3 regions of the Streptomyces sp. SCPE 10 genome follow, and region 3 is predicted to be linked to each of the others. Evidence: riboswitches for the same ligand, from Rfam matches in the RefSeq annotation. Region 3 holds a riboswitch; each other region holds the start of a gene.
The links. A riboswitch is a leader RNA that binds a small molecule or an ion and turns the genes downstream of it on or off. The one in region 3 is predicted to bind cobalamin.
Positions count from the first base shown of each region.

Region 1 (6,751 bases), 2.7 Mb from region 3:
CACCGCAGCCCGGAGCATCATCGGCCGCGGGGTGTGCGGTCCCGGCCGGCCGAAGGCCGAGGAGCCGGGGCAGTCAGGGCAGAGAGCGCCGGTTCCTCGATCCGCCTTCCTGTGCGGGGAAGACGGAGGCTTGTCCTCTTCGAGCGTCGAACCACCGGTTCGAACGGTTCGAACAGTTCTCTTCGATTGTGGACTAGACCATGGGGCATGTCCATGCCCCTGCGAGCACGTACGGCGCCGTCCGGCGGCCGCCCGCGCCCCTGGCACCGGATGCCACGCGCAGCCTAGCCCGCCCGGGTCGGCCATGGGGACAGAAGGCGTCGGCAATTTCCGCGACCCGGCCTGGAGCCATCGGCAGCGGGGGCCCATTCTGTTAGATTGGTCTAAACCACATAGACGCACCGAGCCCTCTCCAGAACGGCAGGCCCACGTGGAAGTTGTCATCGTTCCGGACGCCGCGGCGGGTGGCGAGCTGATCGCCGAGGCCATGGCACAGCTGCTGCGACGCAAGCCCGACGCCCTGCTCGGCGTCGCCACCGGCTCCACCCCGCTGCCCGTCTACCAGGCGCTCGCCGCCAAGGTGCGGGCCGGCGCCGTGGACACTTCGCGGGCCCGCATAGCCCAGCTCGACGAGTACGTGGGGCTGCCCGCCGACCACCCCGAGTCCTACCGCTCGGTGCTGCGCCGGGAGGTGCTGGAGCCGCTCGGCATCGGCATGGACGCCTTCCTCGGCCCCGACGGCACGGCCGAGGACATCCAGGCGGCGTGCGAGGCGTACGACCGCACGCTCGCCGCGGCCGGCGGGGTGGACCTCCAGCTCCTCGGGATCGGCACCGACGGGCACATCGGGTTCAACGAGCCCTGCTCCTCGCTCGCCTCCCGCACCCGGATCAAGACCCTGACCGAGCAGACCCGCGTCGACAACGCGCGCTTCTTCGAGGGTGACATCGAGCAGGTCCCGCACCACGTCGTCACCCAGGGCATCGGCACCATCCTGGAGGCCCGCCACCTGGTGCTGCTGGCGACCGGCGAGGGCAAGGCGGACGCGGTCGCGGCGACCGTCGAGGGCCCGGTCGCGGCCGTCTGCCCGGCCTCCGCGCTCCAGCTGCACCCGCACGCCACGGTGGTGGTCGACGAGGCGGCCGCCGCCAAGCTGAAGCTGGCCGACTACTTCCGCCACGCGTACGCCAACAAGCCGGAGTGGCAGGGGATCTAGGCCCTCGTTTGGATCTCGCCGGGCTCGCGGGCCCTGGCACCGCTTTCCGATCCGGCCCGATCCGAACGAAAGACCCTGGCGCGCCACAGGGGCGGCGACCGCACCGTCGCCCCTGTTGGACTAGACCAGCCATGGTCACGACGGTATACAGAGGGGATCACGGAGCGTGCGGGTGGAGTCCTGACGCAGCAAGCCGTGCCACGATGTGAGCCGTGGCCGATGGGATGTCGGTCGCTTTCGGCATCCGGAGCCGGGAAGGCAGAGCATGAGCACCGATGTCAGCAGCGCGGAGACCGAGGCCGGCCCGACCGTCCGTACCGCGCGCGTGCCGAAGTACTACCGCCTGAAGAAGCACCTGCTCGACATGACGGAGACGCAGGCACCGGGCACGCCGGTCCCGCCGGAGCGCACGCTGGCCGCGGAGTTCGACACGTCCCGCACCACGGTCCGCCAGGCGCTGCAGGAGCTGGTCGTGGAGGGCCGCCTGGAGCGCATCCAGGGCAAGGGCACCTTCGTCGCCAAGCCCAAGGTCTCCCAGGCGCTCCAGCTCACCTCCTACACCGAGGACATGCGCGCCCAGGGTCTGGAGCCGACCTCACAGCTGCTGGACATCGGCTACATCACCGCCGACGACCGGCTCGCCGGGCTGCTGGACATCACCGCCGGGGGGCGTGTGCTGCGCATCGAGCGGCTGCGCATGGCCAACGGCGAGCCCATGGCGATAGAGACCACGCACCTGTCCGCCAAGCGCTTCCCCGCGCTGCGCCGCTCGCTGGTCAAGTACACGTCCCTGTACACCGCGCTCGCCGAGGTGTACGACGTCCATCTCGCCGAGGCCGAGGAGACCATCGAGACCTCCCTGGCCACCCCGCGCGAGGCGAGCCTGCTGGGCACCGACGTGGGCCTGCCGATGCTGATGCTGTCCCGGCACTCCCTGGACCGCTCGGGCCGGCCGGTGGAGTGGGTGCGCTCGGTCTACCGGGGCGACCGGTACAAGTTCGTCGCCCGTCTCAAGCGGCCCCTGGACTAGAGCCCCAGGACCGCAGCGGGGTCCCGCCTTCGCCGAATCGATATACCGACCTGCGGACAGGGTCTTCCTCTGCCAGGACACCGTCACCTAGATTGCCTGCGCATTACACAGGTGATCAGCGAGGGGACGGAGCGATGACATGTCCGAAACACCTGAAGTGAGACCACCGGTCGTGACGCCGGTGAGGGTGATCATCGGCCTGTGTCTCGTCGCGCCCTTCGTGGCGATGCTGTGGGTCGGCTCGTACGCGAAGACGGACCCCGCCTTCATCGGCATCCCGTTCTTCTACTGGTACCAGATGGTCTGGGTGCTGATCTCCACCGCGCTCACCATGATCGCGTACAAGCTGTGGCAGCACGACCAGCGCTCCCGCAAGGACGCGCAGGGGGGTGCGGCACGGTGAAGGACGGCGTCAACGGCGTCGCGCTCGGCGTCTTCATCTTCTTCTTCCTGGCCGTCACGGTCATGGGCTTCCTCGCCGCACGCTGGCGGCGGGCCGAGAACGAGCACTCCCTGGACGAATGGGGCCTGGGCGGACGGTCGTTCGGCACCTGGATCACCTGGTTCCTGCTCGGCGGTGACCTGTACACGGCGTACACCTTCGTCGCCGTGCCCGCGGCGATCTACGCGGCGGGCGCGTCCGGCTTCTTCGCGGTGCCGTACACGATCCTGGTGTACCCCCTGATCTTCACCTTCCTGCCGCGCCTGTGGTCGGTCTCGCACCGCCACGGGTACGTCACCACCTCCGACTTCGTGCGCGGCCGGTTCGGCTCGAAGGGGCTGTCGCTCGCGGTGGCGCTGACCGGCATCCTCGCGACGATGCCGTACATCGCGCTGCAACTCGTCGGCATCCAGGCGGTGCTGGACGTGATGGGCGTGGGCGGCGGCGACAACACCAACGAGTTCGTGAAGGACCTGCCGCTGCTGATCGCGTTCGCGGTGCTGGCGGCGTACACGTACTCCTCGGGTCTGCGGGCGCCCGCGCTGATCGCCTTCGTCAAGGACGCGCTGATCTACATCGTGATCCTGGTGGCGATCATCTACATCCCGATCAAACTGGGCGGGTTCGACGACATCTTCGCCAAGGCGGGCCACGCCTTCAGCCAGCTCAGCCCGGCCACCGGCAAACCGCGCGGGGCGCTCGCCCCGCCGGCGGCGGGCCAGTGGTCGTACGCCACCCTGGCGCTGGGCTCGGCGCTCGCGCTGTTCATGTACCCGCACTCGATCACCGCGACGCTCTCCTCCCGCAGCCGTGAGGTGATCCGGCGCAACACCACCATCCTGCCGCTGTACTCGCTGATGCTCGGCCTGCTGGCGCTGCTGGGCTTCATGGCGATCGCGGCCGGGATCAAGGTGGACAACGGGCAGCTGGCGATCCCGCAGCTGTTCGAGGACATGTTCCCGGACTGGTTCACGGGCGTGGCCTTCGCGGCCATCGGCATCGGCGCGCTGGTCCCGGCGGCGATCATGTCCATCGCGGCGGCGAACCTCTTCACCCGCAACATCTACAAGGACTTCATCAAGCCGGACGCCACGCCGAAGCAGGAGGCCCAGGTCTCCAAGTTCGTGTCGCTGCTGGTGAAGGTGGGCGCGCTGGTCTTCGTGCTCGGCATGGACAAGACGGTCGCGATCAACTTCCAGCTGCTGGGCGGCATCTGGATCCTGCAGACCTTCCCGGCGCTGGTCGGCGGTCTGTTCACCCGCTGGTTCCACCGCTGGGCGCTGCTCGCCGGCTGGGCGGTCGGCATGGTCTACGGCACCCTCGCCGCGTACGGTGTCGCCTCGCCGACCCAGAAGCACTTCGGCGGCTCGGCCGACGAGATCCCGGGCATCGGCCAGATCGGCTACATCGGCATGACGGCGTTCGTGCTGAACGTCGTGGTCACCGTGGTCCTCACCGTCGTCCTCAAGGCCGTCAAGGCCCCCGAGGGCGTGGACGAGACGAGTCCCGCGGACTACACGGCGGACGCGGGTGACCCGGGCGTCGAGGTGGAGCTGCCGCCGGCCACGGCGGGCACCAGCCACTGACCGGATCCGCGCACGGAAACCGCGCACGGGCCGCCGGAAAGCACCTGCTCCGGCGGCCCGTTGTCGTGCACACTCGCCGGCATGGACATCCGCATCCGCCCCGCCGACCCGGCCGAGTACGACGAGCTCGGCGAGCTCACGGCCGAGGCCTACCTCCTCGACGGCCTCCTCGACTTCGGCGCGAGCGACCCGTACCTCCTCGTGCTCAAGGACGTGGCCGCGCGAGCCGCGTCGGCCGAGGTCCTCGCCGCCGTGCTGGGGGACCGTGTTGTCGGCGGCGTGACCTTCGTCCCCTCGGGCGGCCCCGTCGCCGACATCGCGAGGCCCGGGGAGGCCGAGATCCGGACGCTGGCGGTGCGGCGCGAGGCGCGCGGCAGAGGGGCCGGCGAAGCCCTCGTGCGCGCCTGTGTCGACCGCGCCCGGGCCACCGCGGGGTGCTCGTCCGTCGTCCTCTCCAGCCAGCGCGCCATGCACAGCGCCCACCGGCTCTACGAACGCCTCGGGTTCGTGCGCACGCCCGAGCGGGACTGGAACCCCCTCCCGGAGCTGGACGACGTCACTCTCATCACCTACAAGTTGACGCTCTGACACCAGGGCGACACAACATCTGGGGGTGACACGGCAGCCCGGCACTAGATGTATGCTCATGCTCGCTGCCGCCGCAGGGGAATCCGGTGCGAATCCGGAACTGTCCCGCAACGGTGTACTTGTGCGTATCCGCGTACAGGAGTCAGTCCGAGGACCTGCCGACAGCGCGCCCGGCCGTCCGGTCCGGGTGCCCTGAGACGTCCGGGCCTCGTGGAGTGGGCCGGTGGACGCGACGCCGTGTGCGCTCGTGGCTGCCCCCTGCCCTCCGCCAGGCCCCCGTGCCGAGCGAGGGAGAGCCCCACGTGACCATCGCGCCAGCCGACCCGGCATCAGCCCCGGATCTGGAGAACGACGGCCCCGGCGCCGCGCTGCTGCGGACCCTGACCGAGCTGACCGCAGACCTCCCCGACGCCGACCCCGGCCGGGTCGCCGCCGCCGCGCTGCGCGGCCGGTCGGCCCGCGCCGACGAGGCGGAGCTGCGCGAACTGGCGACCGAGGCCGCGGCCGGCCTGATCTCCGAGGACCCCGCGTACTCGCGGCTCGCCGCCCGGCTGCTGACCGTCTCCATCCGGGCCGAGGCCGCCTCGCAGGGCGTGACCTCGTTCACCGAGTCGGTCGCCGTCGGACACCGCGAAGGCCTCATCGCCGACCGGACCGCCGAGTTCGCGCGGATCCACGCCGCCCGCCTGGACGCGCTGGTGGACACCGGCGCCGACGACCGCTTCGGCTACTTCGGTCTGCGCACCCTGCACAGCCGCTACCTGCTGCGCCACCCGATCACCCGCAGGGTCATCGAGACGCCCCAGCACTTCATGCTGCGGGTCGCCGCGGGCCTGGCCGAGGACGACTCCGTCCGCGCCCTGGACGAGGTCGCCGCGCTCTACGGGCTCATGAGCCGGCTCGACTACCTGCCCTCCTCCCCCACCCTGTTCAACTCCGGTACCCGGCACCCCCAGATGTCGTCCTGCTACCTCCTCGACTCCCCGCTGGACGAGCTGGACTCCATCTACGACCGCTACCACCAGGTCGCCCGGCTCTCCAAGCACGCCGGCGGCATCGGGCTGTCGTACTCCCGCATCCGGGCCCGCGGTTCGCTGATCCGGGGCACCAACGGGCACTCCAACGGCATCGTGCCGTTCCTGAAGACCCTGGACGCCTCGGTGGCCGCGGTGAACCAGGGCGGCCGGCGCAAGGGCGCGGCCGCGGTGTACCTGGAGACCTGGCACTCCGACATCGAGGAGTTCCTGGAGCTGCGGGACAACACCGGTGAGGACGCCCGCCGTACGCACAACCTGAACCTCGCGCACTGGGTGCCGGACGAGTTCATGCGCCGGGTCAACGCCGACGAGCAGTGGTCGCTGTTCTCCCCGGCGGACGTGCCCGAGCTGGTGGACCTGTGGGGCGCCGAGTTCGACGCCGCCTACCGCGAAGCGGAGCGCAAGGGCCTGGCGAAGAAGACCATGCCCGCCCGTGAGCTGTACGGCCGGATGATGCGCACCCTCGCGCAGACCGGCCAGGGCTGGATGACCTTCAAGGACGCCGCCAACCGCACCGCCAACCAGACGGCGGAGCCGGGCCAGGTCATCCACTCCTCCAACCTCTGCACGGAGATCCTGGAGGTCACCAACGACGGCGAGACGGCGGTCTGCAACCTGGGCTCCGTCAACCTGGGCGCGTTCGTCGACACGGCGACGGGGGACATCGACTGGGAGCGGCTCGACGAGACCGTCCGCACCGCCGTCACCTTCCTCGACCGCGTCGTGGACATCAACTTCTACCCGACCGAGCAGGCCGGCCGCTCCAACGCGAAGTGGCGTCCGGTGGGCCTGGGCGCGATGGGTCTCCAGGACGTCTTCTTCAAGCTGCGGCTGCCCTTCGACTCCCCGGAG
Region 1 covers NZ_CP197069.1:5,095,148-5,101,898, reverse strand. Annotated here, with positions in the region: gene nagB (glucosamine-6-phosphate deaminase) at 431-1,216, shown strand; gene ACSP97_RS23715 (GntR family transcriptional regulator) at 1,482-2,246, shown strand; gene ACSP97_RS23710 (DUF3311 domain-containing protein) at 2,386-2,649, shown strand; gene mctP (monocarboxylate uptake permease MctP) at 2,646-4,274, shown strand; gene ACSP97_RS23700 (GNAT family N-acetyltransferase) at 4,356-4,862, shown strand; cobalamin riboswitch at 4,915-5,039, shown strand; gene ACSP97_RS23695 (ribonucleoside-diphosphate reductase subunit alpha) at 5,165-6,751, shown strand, end outside.
Region 1: it holds a riboswitch for cobalamin, as region 3 does, so the genes downstream of both, ACSP97_RS23695 (ribonucleoside-diphosphate reductase subunit alpha) here and ACSP97_RS35310 (HoxN/HupN/NixA family nickel/cobalt transporter) in region 3, are expected to answer to the same signal.

Region 2 (6,751 bases), 5.8 Mb from region 3:
GTCTCGAACCACGCCCGGTAGTCGGCCAGCGGCACCCGCGCGGGCGCGGCGGCCAGCTGCTCCTCGGTCAGCCACTCCACGTCGTGGCCGCCGGCCTCGATCAGCCGGTGGATCAACTCGTCGCCGCCGGACGGGTATCCGCTGACCGCGTACCCGGCGTCCCGCAGCGCGTCCAGCACCCGCACCGCCGACGCCGGGGTGTCCAGGCCGACCGCGTTGCCCACCCGGGAGTGCTTGGTCGGGTACGCGGTGAAGACGAGCGCGATCCTCTTCTCGGCGTTCGGCTTGTGCCGCAGCCGCGCGTGCCGTACGGCGATCCCGGCCACCCGCGCGGCCCGCTCGGGGTCGGCGACGTAGACCGGGACCTCGTCGGGGCCCTGCTCCTTGAAGGAGAAGGGCACGGTGATCAGCCGGCCGTCGAACTCCGGGATGGCGACCTGCATCGCCGCGTCCATGGGGGACAGCGCCGCGTCCGACTCCTCCCAGGCGGCCCGCGAGGAGGTCAGGCACAGTCCCTGCAGCACCGGGACGTCGAGATCCGCCAGCGCGCCGATGTCCCAGGACTCCTCGTCGCCGCCGGCCGACGCCCCGGAGGCGTGCGTGCCGCCGGCCGCGAGCACGGTCGCCACCAGCGCGTCGGCCCGCCCCAGCAGCTCGTACAGCCCGGCGTCCGCGCCGCGCAGCGAACCGCAGTACACCGGAAGGGCGTTGGCGCCCCGCGCCTCGACGGCCGCGCACAGGGTGTCCACGAAGGCCGTGTTGCCGCTGAGTTCATGGGCCCGGTAGAAGAGCACGCCCACGGTCGGGCGGTCCGGGCGGATCTCGGGGGCGCCGTGGACGCCGTACTCCGGCATCCGGTGCGGCTCCTCGAAGCCCTCGCCGGTCAGCAGCACGGTGTCGGACAGGAACCGGGCAAGCTCCCGCAGGTTCGCGGGGCCGCCCTCGACCAGGTAGCGCAGCGCCTCCGCGACCACGCCCGCGGGCACCGTGGACTCGGCCATCAGCTCCGCGTCCGGGACCGCCTCGCCGCCCAGCAGCACCGCCGGGACACCGGACGCCTTCAGCGCGGCCAGCCCCTCCTCCCAGGCGCGCTTGCCGCCGAGGAGGCGTACGACGGCGAGGTCGGCGCCGTCCAGCAGCCGCGGCAGTTCCCCGGCGACGTCGACCCGGGTGGGGTTGCCGATGCGGTAGTCGGCGCCGGAGGCCCGGGCCGCCAGCAGATCCGTGTCGGCGGTCGACAACAACAACACTGTGCTCATGCGGGCGCTCCCGGTGGAATGAAGGGCAGTCCTTGCGGCGCGCCGGACTCGATGAGCCGCCACAGCGCGTCCGTGTCCGCGTGCTGTTCGATCAGATCGCCGAGCCGGTCCAGCTGCTCCTCGCGCAGCGCGGCGAAGGAGGTGTCCGGCGCCGGGACGAAGCGGCGCCCCGCGGCGGCGGCCACCTCGCGCAGGAAGGCCCGGCGGAAGCGGTCCGACTCCAGCGAGCCGTGCCAGTGGGTGCCCCAGGTCTGGCCCGACCGGCAGCCGTCCAGGAACGGTTCGCCGCCCTCGACGGACGCCACCCCGTGGTGGATCTCGTACCCCTCCACCGGCTCGCCGAGGGCCCGGCCGGCGGGGCGGGCGAGGGTCTTCTCCGGGGCGAAGCGCACCCGCACGGGCAGCAGGCCCAGCCCGGGGACCGCGCCGGCGCGCGACTCGACCTCGTCCTCGATGTGCTCGCCGAGGATCTGGAAGCCGCCGCAGATGCCGAGCACGGGCCGCCGCCGCGCGGCCCGCCGGACCAGCGCGTCCGCGAGCCCCCGGGCGCGCAGCCACTCCAGCGCCCGGACCGTGCCCCGGGTGCCGGGCACGATCACGAGGTCCGCGTCGGCCAGTTCCTCCGGCCGGTCCACGAACCGCACCACGACACCCGGTTCGGCGGCCAGCGCGTCCACGTCGGTGAAGTTGGACATCAGCGGGATCGCGCACACGGCGACGCGCAGCACGTCCTCGCCGACGGGGGGAGCGACGGCCGACTCCCGCACGGCGCCCCGCAGGGAGACCCGCAGCCCGTCCTCCTCGTCGATCCCCAGCCCGTGCCGGAACGGCAGCACGCCGTACGTCCGCCGCCCGGTGAGGTCCCGCAGCATGTCCAGTCCGGGCTCCAGCAGCGAGACGTCGCCCCGGAACTTGTTCACCAGGAACCCGGCGACCAGTTCCTGGTCCTCGGGCGCGAGCAGCGCGAGGGTGCCGAAGAAGGAGGCGAAGACGCCACCGCGGTCGATGTCGCCGACGACCAGCACGGGCAGCCGGGCACCCCGCGCGATCCCCATGTTGACGATGTCGGTGCGCCGCAGGTTGATCTCCGCCGGGCTGCCCGCCCCCTCGCAGACCACCACGTCGTACGTGCGCCGCAGTTCGGCCAGGCTGTCCAGCACCGTGCCCAGCAGCCGCTGCTGCCGCCCGCCGTGGTAGCCGCGTGCGCTCATCTCGCCCACCGGCCTGCCCAGCAGCACCACCTGGCTGCTCTGTTCGCCGCCCGGCTTGAGCAGGACGGGGTTCATCAGCGCGGTCGGCTCGATCCGGCACGCCTGGGCCTGCATGGCCTGGGCCCGGCCGATCTCGGCGCCCTCGCGGGTGACGAAGGAGTTCAGCGACATGTTCTGCGCCTTGAACGGCGCGACCTTCACGCCCTGGCGTGCCAGCCAGCGGCAGATCCCGGCCGTCACGACGCTCTTGCCGGCGTCCGACGTGGTGCCGGCGACGAGCAGACCACCGCTCATTTCCCTTGTCCCTTCAGGCCCTTGACTCCGGTGACCAGGAGGCGCGCGGCGACCGTGGTGCCGAGCGCGAGCAGACCGACGCGGCGGGAGAGCCGTACCGTCCGGTCGATGTCGCCGGCCCGGACCGCCCGTCCGGCGGCGCCGTTGAGGACGGGGCGGTGCTCCACACGGCCGCCGTAGGAGAGGGTGCCGCCGAGCCGGACGCCGAGGGCGCCCGCGAAGGAGGCCTCCACGGGACCGGCGTTCGGGCTCGGGTGCCGGCCGGCGTCCGCGCGCCAGGCGCGCACGGCACCGCGCGGGTCGCCTCCGGCCGCGGCGGCGAGTACGGCGGTCAGCCGGGCCCCCGGCCAGCCGGCCACGTCGTCCAGGCGGGCGGCGGCCCAGCCGAACCGGCGGTGGCGCGGGGACTTGTGACCCACCATCGCGTCCAGGGTGTTGACCGCGCGGAAGCCGAGCAGCCCCGGCACCCCGGCGACCGCGCCCCACACCAGGGCGCCCACGACCGCGTCGGAGGTGTTCTCGGCGACGGACTCGACCACGGCCCGCGCGATGCCGTCGGCGTCCAGCGCCTGCGGGTCCCGGCCGCACAGATGAGGCAGTCGGGCGCGGGCCGCCTCGACGTCCCCGGCGGTCAGCGCGCGGCCGATGGCCCGGGCCTCCCGGGCGAGCGAGGTGCCGCCGACCACGGACCAGGCGGCCGCGGCGGTCAGCGCGACGGAAGCGGCGGGGGAGGGGCGTACGGCGCGTGCGGCCAGTGCCCCGAGCGCGACGGCGCCACCGGCGCACACGGCGGTGTGCAGAGCGCCCCAGCCGCGGTGGTCGTGCCACAATGCGCCCTCCGCCGCGGCGGCCGCACGCCCGAACACGGCGACCGGGTGCCCGCGACGGGGATCGCCGAGGAGCAGGTCGCCGAGAAGCCCGGCGGCGGCGCCGTACGCATACCTGCGATCGGCACCCATCGGCTCAGCCGGCCGTGGGTACCGCGACGGTGGTCCTGGTACTGGTCCTTCGGCTGCCGAGCATGGCGATACAGGTCCTCACTCAGGGTGTCCGCGCCCTGGTACGAAGAAAAACGGGCGGCGAGAGTTCCTGGCTCCCGGGGTGTGCACCCCGGTGACAGTGGCGGGACCGCGCCGGATTCGCACCGGCTTCCTCTTCTGCCGCCTTACATGGCCTGGGAAGTCCACCACGTGCCCGGAACGGCCGTCAACTTGCCGTTGACCTGCGGGAGTGTGCCGATGCCCACATCGCGCCACGGTACGGGCACGCCGAAGGCCCCGGCGCGCGACGGGCGCGCGGGGGCCTTCGGGGTGTGCCGTCGGGTGGGGCCGTGCGGTCAGGACTTGGAGACGATCAGGACGATGCCGTACGCCACCGCCGCCGCGCACGCCGCGAAGCAGACGTAGGCACCGGTGACGGCGAGCGCCGCGGACTCACCCTGGGCGGCGGCCTTCTCGCGCTTGGCCAGGCCGTTGACCCCGAGGGTGAACAGGGCCACCAGGCCCACCGTGAACACGAGGCTGACGCCGAAGACGGAGCCGATGGCCGCCCAGTCGATCTTCATGGGGATGCTTCCTTGGTGAACGGGCGCGGGATCAGACGGTGGCGGCCGGCGGCGCGGCCGGGGCGGTGGCCGCCGGTTCGACGGCCGGGGCCGGGATGGTGGCGGTCAGGCCGTCGGCGACGGTGCCCGCCGGGGGCGGGGTCACCGCGGCGATGGCGGTGGTGACCACGCCGGAGGGCTCCGCGGGCGGCTCGGCGACCACGTTGGTGTGGTCGATGACCTCGCGGCGGGACAGCTTGTAGATCCAGGCGCTCGCGGCGACCAGGAAGACGGCGACCACGGCGGTGCCCCAGTCACCGAGTTCGGTGACGGCCTCGGCGCCCGCGCCGACCAGGGCGGCGGCCGGCAGGGTGAGCACCCAGGCGACGGTCATGCGGGTGGCGGTGGACCAGCGGACCACGCCGCCCTTGCGGCCCAGGCCCGCGCCCATCACGGCGCCGGAGACGACGTGGGTGGTGGAGAGGGAGAAGCCGAGGTGGGAGGAGGCCAGGATGGCCGTGGCGGCGCTGGTCTGGGCGGCGAAGCCCTGGCGGGGCTCCAGATCGGTCAGGCCGGTGCCCATGGTGCGGATGATGCGCCAGCCGCCGATGTAGGTGCCGGCCGCGATGGCCAGGCCCGCGGAGAGGATCACCCAGGTGGGAGGGTTGGAGCCGGGGGCGATGGCGCCGCCCGCGATCAGTGCGAGGGTGATGACGCCCATCGTCTTCTGCGCGTCGTTGGTGCCGTGCGCGAGGGAGACCAGGGCGGCGGAGGCGACCTGGCCGGTGCGGTAGCCCTTGCGGGTGGCCGCGCCCTCGGTCTTGCCGCCGATGCCGTAGGAGGAGCGGGTGGCGACCATCGAGGCGATGCCCGCGACGACCGGCGCCGCGACCGCGGGCAGCAGCACCTTGGTCACCAGCACGCCGCCGTGCACGGCGCCGAATCCGGCGGAGGCGACGGCGGCGCCGATCAGACCGCCCATCAGAGCGTGCGAGGAACTGGAGGGCAGGCCCACCAGCCAGGTCACCAGGTTCCAGAGGATCGCGCCGACCAGGGCGGCGAAGATGACCTCGGGACGGATGCCGCTCTCGTCGACGAGACCCTTGGAGATCGTGTTGGCGACCTCCACGGAGAGGAAGGCGCCCACCAGGTTGAGGGAGGCGGACATGGCCACCGCGAGCTTCGGCTTCATGGCGCCTGTGGAGATGGTGGTGGCCATCGCGTTCGCGGTGTCGTGGAAACCGTTCGTGAAATCAAACGCGAGTGCGGTCACCACCACAATCGCGAGGATCAGCGAGAAGCTTTCCATTTACCCAGGCAATCGTTCGAGGTCGTTGGCTGGATGAACGTAGGCAACCTGGGTGAACGGAAGATGAACTGGGGCGGGCACGGGGATGTCCGTAACGGGGGGTGTGGACCTCCGTTTCCGCCTCCCGTCCCGGGCGCGCCCAGGCGCCCCTTGGGTCACCAGCCCAGCGCGAAGGTCCGCAGCCGGCCGGTGGTGCCGTTGAAGAGATTCTGGTCACCCGGCAGCCGGCCGGCGGTGTCGTACTGCCAGAAGGTCCAGTACCGCCAGCCGCCCGGCAGCCTGCCCGGTCCGGAGGTGCCGTGGCGGGCGACCCACAGGGGGTGGGTGGAGGCGAAGGCGCGGCTGTTGCCGGTGCAGAGCTTCCACCACTGCAAGGTGGTGTAGATCACAGGCCGGCGGCCGGTCTGGCGCCGGATCTCGTCGCTGAAGGACCAGATCCACTTCGTCATCTTCTTCTTGCTCAGCCCGTAGCACTTGTGCCGCGCGCTGTACGGGTTGTACTCGATGTCCAGCGCGGGCGGCAGCGTCCAGCCGTCGGCCCGCCAGTCCCCGCCGTGCGCCACGAAGTACGCGGCCTGCCGGGCGCCGGAGGAGCGGTCCGGCAGCGCGAAGTGGTAGGCGCCCCGGATCAGGCCGGCCGCGCGCGCCCCGTCGTACTGCTGGTCGAAGTAGGGGTTGCGGTAGCCCGTGGCCTCGGTCGCCTTGACGTAGACGAAGCGGGCGCCCTCGTCCTGCGCGGACTGCCAGTCCACGCGCTTCTGGTGGGAGGACACGTCGTGTCCCCGGGGCTGGTGCGCGGCCCGGTCCGGCGGACCGGCCGAGGCGGTCGGGGCGCAGGTGAGGACGAGCGCCGCCGCGGCCGCGGCCAGGACACCGGCGCGGCGACGGAGGAGGGTGCGGGTCATGTGCCGTCTCCCCGGGGTGACGGACGACCAGGTCGTGGCGGACGAGCGGGTCGCCGGGCGGGCAAGGAGGGCTCATTCAAGGGCGGCTGATCATGGAATTGGCGTAGATTGCTGGCGTTTTGCCGTGATGTGCACCCTTTTGGGGTGCGGGATCTCGGACAGAAGTACGCCGAACGGCCGCCCGCCGCGGGGGTGGCTGGCAGGATCACGGCAGGACCGTGGAGCCGCGG
Region 2 covers NZ_CP197069.1:1,960,473-1,967,223, reverse strand. Annotated here, with positions in the region: gene cobN (cobaltochelatase subunit CobN) at 1-1,259, opposite strand, end outside; gene ACSP97_RS09255 (cobyric acid synthase) at 1,256-2,764, opposite strand; gene ACSP97_RS09250 (cobalamin biosynthesis protein) at 2,761-3,723, opposite strand; cobalamin riboswitch at 3,829-3,967, opposite strand; gene ACSP97_RS09245 (hypothetical protein) at 4,101-4,328, opposite strand; gene ACSP97_RS09240 (inorganic phosphate transporter) at 4,360-5,616, opposite strand; gene ACSP97_RS09235 (lysozyme) at 5,772-6,521, opposite strand.
Region 2: it holds a riboswitch for cobalamin, as region 3 does, so the genes downstream of both, ACSP97_RS09250 (cobalamin biosynthesis protein) here and ACSP97_RS35310 (HoxN/HupN/NixA family nickel/cobalt transporter) in region 3, are expected to answer to the same signal.

Region 3 (6,751 bases):
CGGCGTCGCCAACTCCCGTTCGCCCGAACGGGCCCCGCTCCGCTCAACGGGACGTGACCATCCGGTTATCGGATTGATAAAGATGATTGTCAGGCTCTGTTCACAGCCTTCACACAGCCGGGAGGATCCCCGCCTGACCATTCGCAACGATGTTCGGGGAGGGGCCCACTTGAGGGAGAACAGACCGAAGAGCCGCCTACTGGCGCTCGGTTCGGCCGGAGCACTCGTCACCGCGAGCTTGATCGCGGGTGTCGTCTCGGCACCGGCGGCCGGCGCCGCGGGCCGGCCGGGCCAGGACCGCGCGGCGAAGGGCGCGGAGATCGCCGCCGCCCGCGCCGCCAAGGCCGGCGTCGACTGGCGGGACTGCCCGGCCGACTGGGGGCTGGCCAAGCCCATCCAGTGCGGCTGGGTCAGCGTGCCCGTCGACTACACCCACCCGGACGGCAAGCAGATCAAGCTCGCCGTCGACCGTGTCGGCAGCACCGGCACCCCGGCCGAGCGCCAGGGCGCGCTCGTCTACAACCCGGGCGGCCCCGGCGGCTCCGGGCTGCGCTTCCCGACCCGGGTCACCGGCAAGAAGCCGGTCTGGGCGAACGTCGCAAAGGCCTACGACTTCGTCGGCTTCGACCCGCGCGGCGTCGGCCACTCGGCGCCGATCTCCTGCGCGGACCCGCAGGAGTTCGTACGGGCGCCGAAGGCGGACCCGGTCCCGGACACCGAGGCGGACAAGCTCGCCCAGCGCAAGCTGGCCCGCGAGTACGCCGACGGCTGCCTGGACCGCACCGGCCGCGCCATGCTCCAGCAGATGACCACGCCGAACACCGCCCGCGACCTGGACGTCATCCGCGCCGCGCTCGGCGAACGGAAGCTCAACTACCTCGGCGTCTCCTACGGCACCTATCTCGGCGCCGTCTACGGCACCCTCTTCCCGGGCCACCTGCGCCGCATGATCGTGGACAGCGTGACCAACCCGGCCCGGGACAACATCTGGTACCAGGCGAACCTGGACCAGGACGTCGCCTTCGAGAGTCGCTGGAAGGACTGGGAGGACTGGGTCGCCGCCAACGACGCCGCCTTCCACCTCGGCACCACGCGCGCCGCCGTCCAGGACAAGTGGCTCCAGCTGCGCGCCACCGCCAAGAAGAGCCCCATCGGCGGGGTCGTCGGTCCCGCCGAGCTGATCTCCTTCTTCCAGAGCGCCCCCTACTACGACTCCTCGTGGGTGCCGGTCGCCACCGTCTTCGGCAAGTACGTCGCCGGAGACACCCAGGCCCTGGTCGACGCGGTCGCCCCCGACATGTCGGACACCGCGGGCAACATCGCGTCGGAGAACTCCAACGCCGTCTACACGGCGGTCGAGTGCACCGACGCCAAGTGGCCCACCAGCTGGCGGACATGGGACCGGGACAACACCCGGCTCAACCAGGACTACCCGTTCATGACCTGGGCCAACGCCTGGATGAACCTGCCCTGCGCCACCTGGCCGGTCAAGCAGCAGAACCCGGTCGACGTCACGACCCACAAGGGTCTGCCGCGCGTGCTGATCGTGCAGTCGACCCGCGACGCCGCGACCCCCTACGCGGGTGCGGTCGAGCTGCACAAGCGTCTCGCCGGCTCCCGTCTGATCACCGAGAAGGACGCGGGTTCCCACGGGGTGACCAGCCTGGAGAACCCCTGCATCAACCAGCGCGTCGACGCCTATCTGATCGACGGCACGCTGGACGGTTCCGACGTGACCTGCGCCCCGCACGCCACGCCCAAGCCGTGACCCCGTTCACACGGTGAGGAGGGGCGGCCGCACTCCCCGGCCGCCCCTCACTCGTCCCCGGGCCCGACCGTGAGGTCGACCGAATCGCGCCCGGGTGAACCCGCGCTCGCACTCCGCGGCCCGCTCCACCCTCGCCACGGCCGTGCGACGGTCACCCGGGCCGACCGTTTCCCCTGCTCCCCGACCGCCGCTGGCGCGCCGTCCGGCGCGTCGCACGGGGACGGGACGCATGGCCCCGTCAGCGCGATCCGCGACGTCCTGCCCCACCGCCCCTGCGTCCACGCCGCCTTGCGACCTCGACGTCCGGGCTTCTAGGGTGAGCGGGCCGTGGTGTTCGGGAAGACCGGTGACAGCCCTCAGGGGCTCAGTCCGGAGCGGCCCTCGCCACTGTGATCGGGAAGTTCCCGCCCCATGCATTGCCACTGGCCTCGCGGCCGGGAAGGCAGGGGTGGGCGCGATGACCCGTCAGCCAGGAGACCGGCCACGGCAGCACGAATCTGATCCACGAGGTGCTGGAGCGTGACCGTATGACCATGCCCGAAGGCGTGCCCGAAACCGCCGCCTCCCCTTCCTTCCGCTGGCGGCGCGAGGACACCGTCCGAACCGCCGGCCTCCTGACCGTGATCGTCGTCCTGCACGTGATCGCCTTCGGGATCCTCTTCCTGCTCGTCACCCCACATCACTACGAGGTCGGCACCAAGGCGTTCGGAGTCGGCCTGGGCATCACGGCCTACACCCTTGGGATGCGGCACGCGTTCGACGCCGACCACATCGCCGCGATCGACAACACCACCCGCAAGCTGATGGCCGACGGGCAGCGGCCGGTCTCGGTCGGCTTCTGGTTCGCGCTCGGCCACTCCAGCGTGGTCATCGCCATGGCCGCGCTGGTCGCCGGGGGCGCACAGCTCGCCGGCACCCTGATGAACGACGGCTCGCGCACCCACCAGGTACTCGGCACCGTCGGCACCACGGTCTCCGGCGGCTTCCTGTACCTCATCGCCGCGCTCAACCTCGTCGCCCTGGTCGGCATCGCCCGCGTCTTCCAGGCCATGCGGGCCGGACGCTACGACGAGGCCGAGCTGGAGGCGCACCTCGACTCACGCGGTTTCATGAACCGCCTGCTGGGACGGCTCACCAAGTCCATCCGCCGCCCCGGCCAGATGTTCCCCCTCGGCTTCCTCTTCGGCATCGGCTTCGACACCACCACCGAGGTCCTGCTCCTCGCCCTGGCCGGCAACGGCGCCGCCGCCGGTCTCCCCTGGTACGCGATACTCTGCCTGCCCCTCCTCTTCGCCGCCGGGATGAGCCTCTTCGACACCCTCGACGGCACCTTCATGAACTTCGCCTACCAGTGGGCGTTCTCCAACCCCGTCCGCAAGGTGTTCTACAACCTCACCATCACCGGACTGTCCATCGCCGTCGCCTTCTTCGTCGGCACCATCGAACTGGTCGGCGTCCTGCACGACAAGCTCGGCCTGAGCGACGGCGTGTCCGGCTGGATCGCGGGCCTCGACCTCGACCACGTCGGCTACGTCATCGTCGGCCTCTTCGTGGTCGTCTGGGCCCTGGCCATCGGATACTGGCGCGTGGCCAAGGTCGAGGAGCGCTGGAACGCCCGCACCGCCGACGCGGGCTGACCCCGCGCGCGCGAGACCCGAGGCCCCGCGACCCGAATGACGCAGGCCGGCAGGACGGCCGTCCTGCCGGCCACCTCGCGAGCGGGCACAGGGCGGGCCGGCGCACCGCGGGCCGGACCGACGGCGGGCCCGTCCGTGCCGACGACGACGCGGACGGGCCCGGTGCACCGGAGCGGGCGGATCACGCCACGCCGCTCTCCCACCACCAGGAACCGGAGCCGTACGAGGGGTACTGGACACGGCTGTCGACGTGCTGCCACGAGTGTGTGTACGCCTCGAGGCCGGAGAAGCCGCACGTCTCGGCGATCCGGTAGGTCTGCGGGGTGCTGTGGCCGGAGACGACGATGTCCGCGGCGACGCCGTAGACGTGCATGCTGTTGGACGCGCCGCCCACCGCGGCGTTGTGCGCGACGCTGCGGAAGCCGGAGTTGACCGTGATCGGGCTGTTTCCGGCCTTCTTGCGCACGGCCTCCAGCTTGTACATCAGCCGGCGCACGTTCTCCTTGACCGTCGCGGCGTCGACCTTTCCGCCGCTGAAACCGGAGCCGTCCTGCGAGGAGAACTCGGTCCAGTCGAAATGGGCGGTGGATCCGTCACCGGACTCCAGGCTGTTGAGCACGCTCTGCGTCTGTGGACCGACGACACCGTCCGCGCTCAACCCGTAGGCGTACTGGAAGCGTTGGACGGCGGCGTTCGTGGCCGGGCCGAAGTCGCCGTCCCAGGCGACATAGGTCTGCTGGGCGCCGGACGCGGCCCAACCACCGACGCGGATCTGCAGTTCGACCACGTCGGAGCCGGAGGCGCCCTGCTGAAGGGTGCGGGACCAGCCGTAGGCCGAGGCCTGGCCCGCTGCCTGGAGGCTGACGGTTGCCGCCAAGCCGAGCGTGGCCGTCAGCCCTGCCGCGCCCCGGAGCAGGGCGCGGCGGTCGATGCCGTCGGCGGAGTGTCGTGCCCGTGTCATGGAAGTCCCCTCATCTGTGATCACGTGCCGATGCTCAGGAAACGAGGCTCTGCCAGGTGTTCGACCCGACGACGCCGTCCACGGTGAGGCCGTGCGCGGACTGGAACGAGCGCACCGCCGAGTCGGTGGCCGGTCCGAACGAACCGTCCACGGTCAGCGCGAAGCCGTGCGCGTCGAGCTGGCTCTGCACCGCCTGGACGGCGGGTCCCGACGATCCCTGCCGCACGGTGACGATGAGGGCCTGCCAGGTGGCGGGGCCGACGACGCCGTCCGCGCTGAGGCCGTGCGCGGACTGGAACGAGCGCACCGCCGAGTCGGTGGCCGGTCCGAACGAACCGTCCACGGTCAGCGCGGAACCGTGGGCGTCGAGCAGGTACTGGACGGTCGTGACCCGCTCGCCGGCCGCTCCCTGCCGCACGGTGGGCCAACTCGCCGTGGGCGGTGGGGTGTAGCCGCCTCCCTTGGCGAAGGCCTGGAGGTCCGTGAGCGTGCCGTTGAAGGTGTCCTGGTCGCCGGGGAAGGTTCCGGAGTCGGCGTACTGCCAGATCGTCTGGGTGGACCAGCCGGCGGGCAGCGTGCCGGGGCTGCTGGAGTAGCGGGCGATCCACAGCGGGTTGGTGCTGCCGAAGCCGCTGTTGTCGCCGGTGCAGGTGGTCCACCAGTCGGTGGTGGTGTAGATCGCCGGGTAGCGCCCGACCTTGGCCCGTACTTCGTTGCTGAAGTCCCGGATCCAGGAGACCATCGCGCTCTGGCTCAGCCCGTAGCAGGTGGCCCCGTAGGGGTTGTACTCGATGTCCAGGGCGGGCGGCAGTGTCCTGCCGTCGGCGGTCCAGCCGCCGCCGTGGCTGACGAACCAGTCGGCCTGGACGGTACCGCTCGAGTTGCCGGGGAGCGCGAAGTGGTAGGCGCCGCGGATCAGTCCGGCGTCGTACGCGCCGTTGTACTGCTGGGAGAAGGACGGGTCCGTGTAATCGGTGCCTTCGGTGGCCTTGACGTAGGCGAAGGCGGCGCCGTTGTTCTTGACGGACGTCCAGTCGACGTTGTTCTGGTAGTGGCTGACGTCGAGGCCGGCCGGGCCCGTGCCGACGGCGGCCGCCGCGGTCATCGCCGGTGCTGCCGCGCCCAGGTGCCGGAGCCCGGACCCGGCATGGTCCTGGTCCGGGTGCGTCATGCGCACCCGGGTCCCGTGGTCCCCGGTGGCCGCCGAGGCGGTTCCGGGGAGGATCGGCACGCTGAGGACCACGGCCAGCAGCCCGCACGCTCGGAGGAGGGTCCGGCGAGGGCCGGGACCGCTGTTACCGGATCTGAACCGCGAGAGGGCGGCTGCGAACATGGTGCTCCTAGGAGTGTGGAGGATTTCGCGAAGCGCCCCGGCCGGGCCCGCCATCAATGGCCCCACGTAAAGGTTGAGTTGACGCGCGTAAAGGTAAGCGCAGTATTGACATGCACGCAACAGTTTCTGGGTGCGTCGTCGTCCGTGGACATCGACGAGCGGCGTGACCGAAGTGCCGCGGCTGCGCGGGGTCGACTTCGGCGAGGTCGGCACGACCGAGGAGGTCGCGTCCATGGTGACGTTCCTCGCCGGACCGGAGGCCGCCTACGTCACGGGCGCCGGGTTCCCGGTGGCCGACGGCCACGCCGCATGCCCCGGGGGTCCCCGTCCGGGCGGCGCAGGTCCTCCTCCCGCTTTCCGATGGCTCGCGGCTGGACGCAGGGCTCGGCCGCGACGGGATGACCGGCGGCATCCCGGTGCGGGGTGGGGCGCGGGTGGCCGTCGTCGCGCGCCGTCCGCAGTGAGCGCGCGCCCCGCGTACACGGCGCGCTCGACCCCTTCTCCCCCGCCTTCTCCCCCTGCCCCCTCCCCCTCGGTCAGGACCGCCAGTGCCCCCTCAGGCCGAGGCTCCGCTGTCGATGACCAGGTCGGTGCCGACCACCGCGCCGGCCTCGGGGGAGGCGAGGTAGAGCACCGCGGCGGCCACCTCCTCGGCCTTCGCGACCCGGCCGAGCGGGTTCTGCGACTTCACCCGCTCGGCGCGGTCGGCCTCGGTCTCGCCGGGCCGCAGCGACATGGGAGCGGCGGAGGCCCCGGGGCTGACCGCGTTGATCCGGATGCCCTGGTGGATGTGGTCGAGGGCGGCGGCCCGGGTCAGCGCGGAGACCGCCGCCTTCGACGTGATGTACGCGGCGGCGTTCGGGCTGCGCAGGTGGGCGCCCAGGTTGGAGGAGATGTTGACGATGGCGCCGCCGCCGTTCTCCTTCATGTGTGCGATCTCGTGCTTCATGGCCAGCCAGACGCCGGTGACATTGGTCCGCAGCACCGCGTCCCAGTCCTCCTCGCTCACCTCGCCGACCGGCACGGTGCCACGCAGTATCCCGGCGTTGTTG
Region 3 covers NZ_CP197069.1:7,780,869-7,787,619, reverse strand. Annotated here, with positions in the region: gene ACSP97_RS35315 (alpha/beta hydrolase) at 170-1,768, shown strand; cobalamin riboswitch at 2,079-2,268, shown strand; gene ACSP97_RS35310 (HoxN/HupN/NixA family nickel/cobalt transporter) at 2,296-3,405, shown strand; gene ACSP97_RS35305 (D-Ala-D-Ala carboxypeptidase family metallohydrolase) at 3,587-4,366, opposite strand; gene ACSP97_RS35300 (GH25 family lysozyme) at 4,401-5,537, opposite strand; gene ACSP97_RS35295 (SDR family NAD(P)-dependent oxidoreductase) at 6,256-6,751, opposite strand, start outside.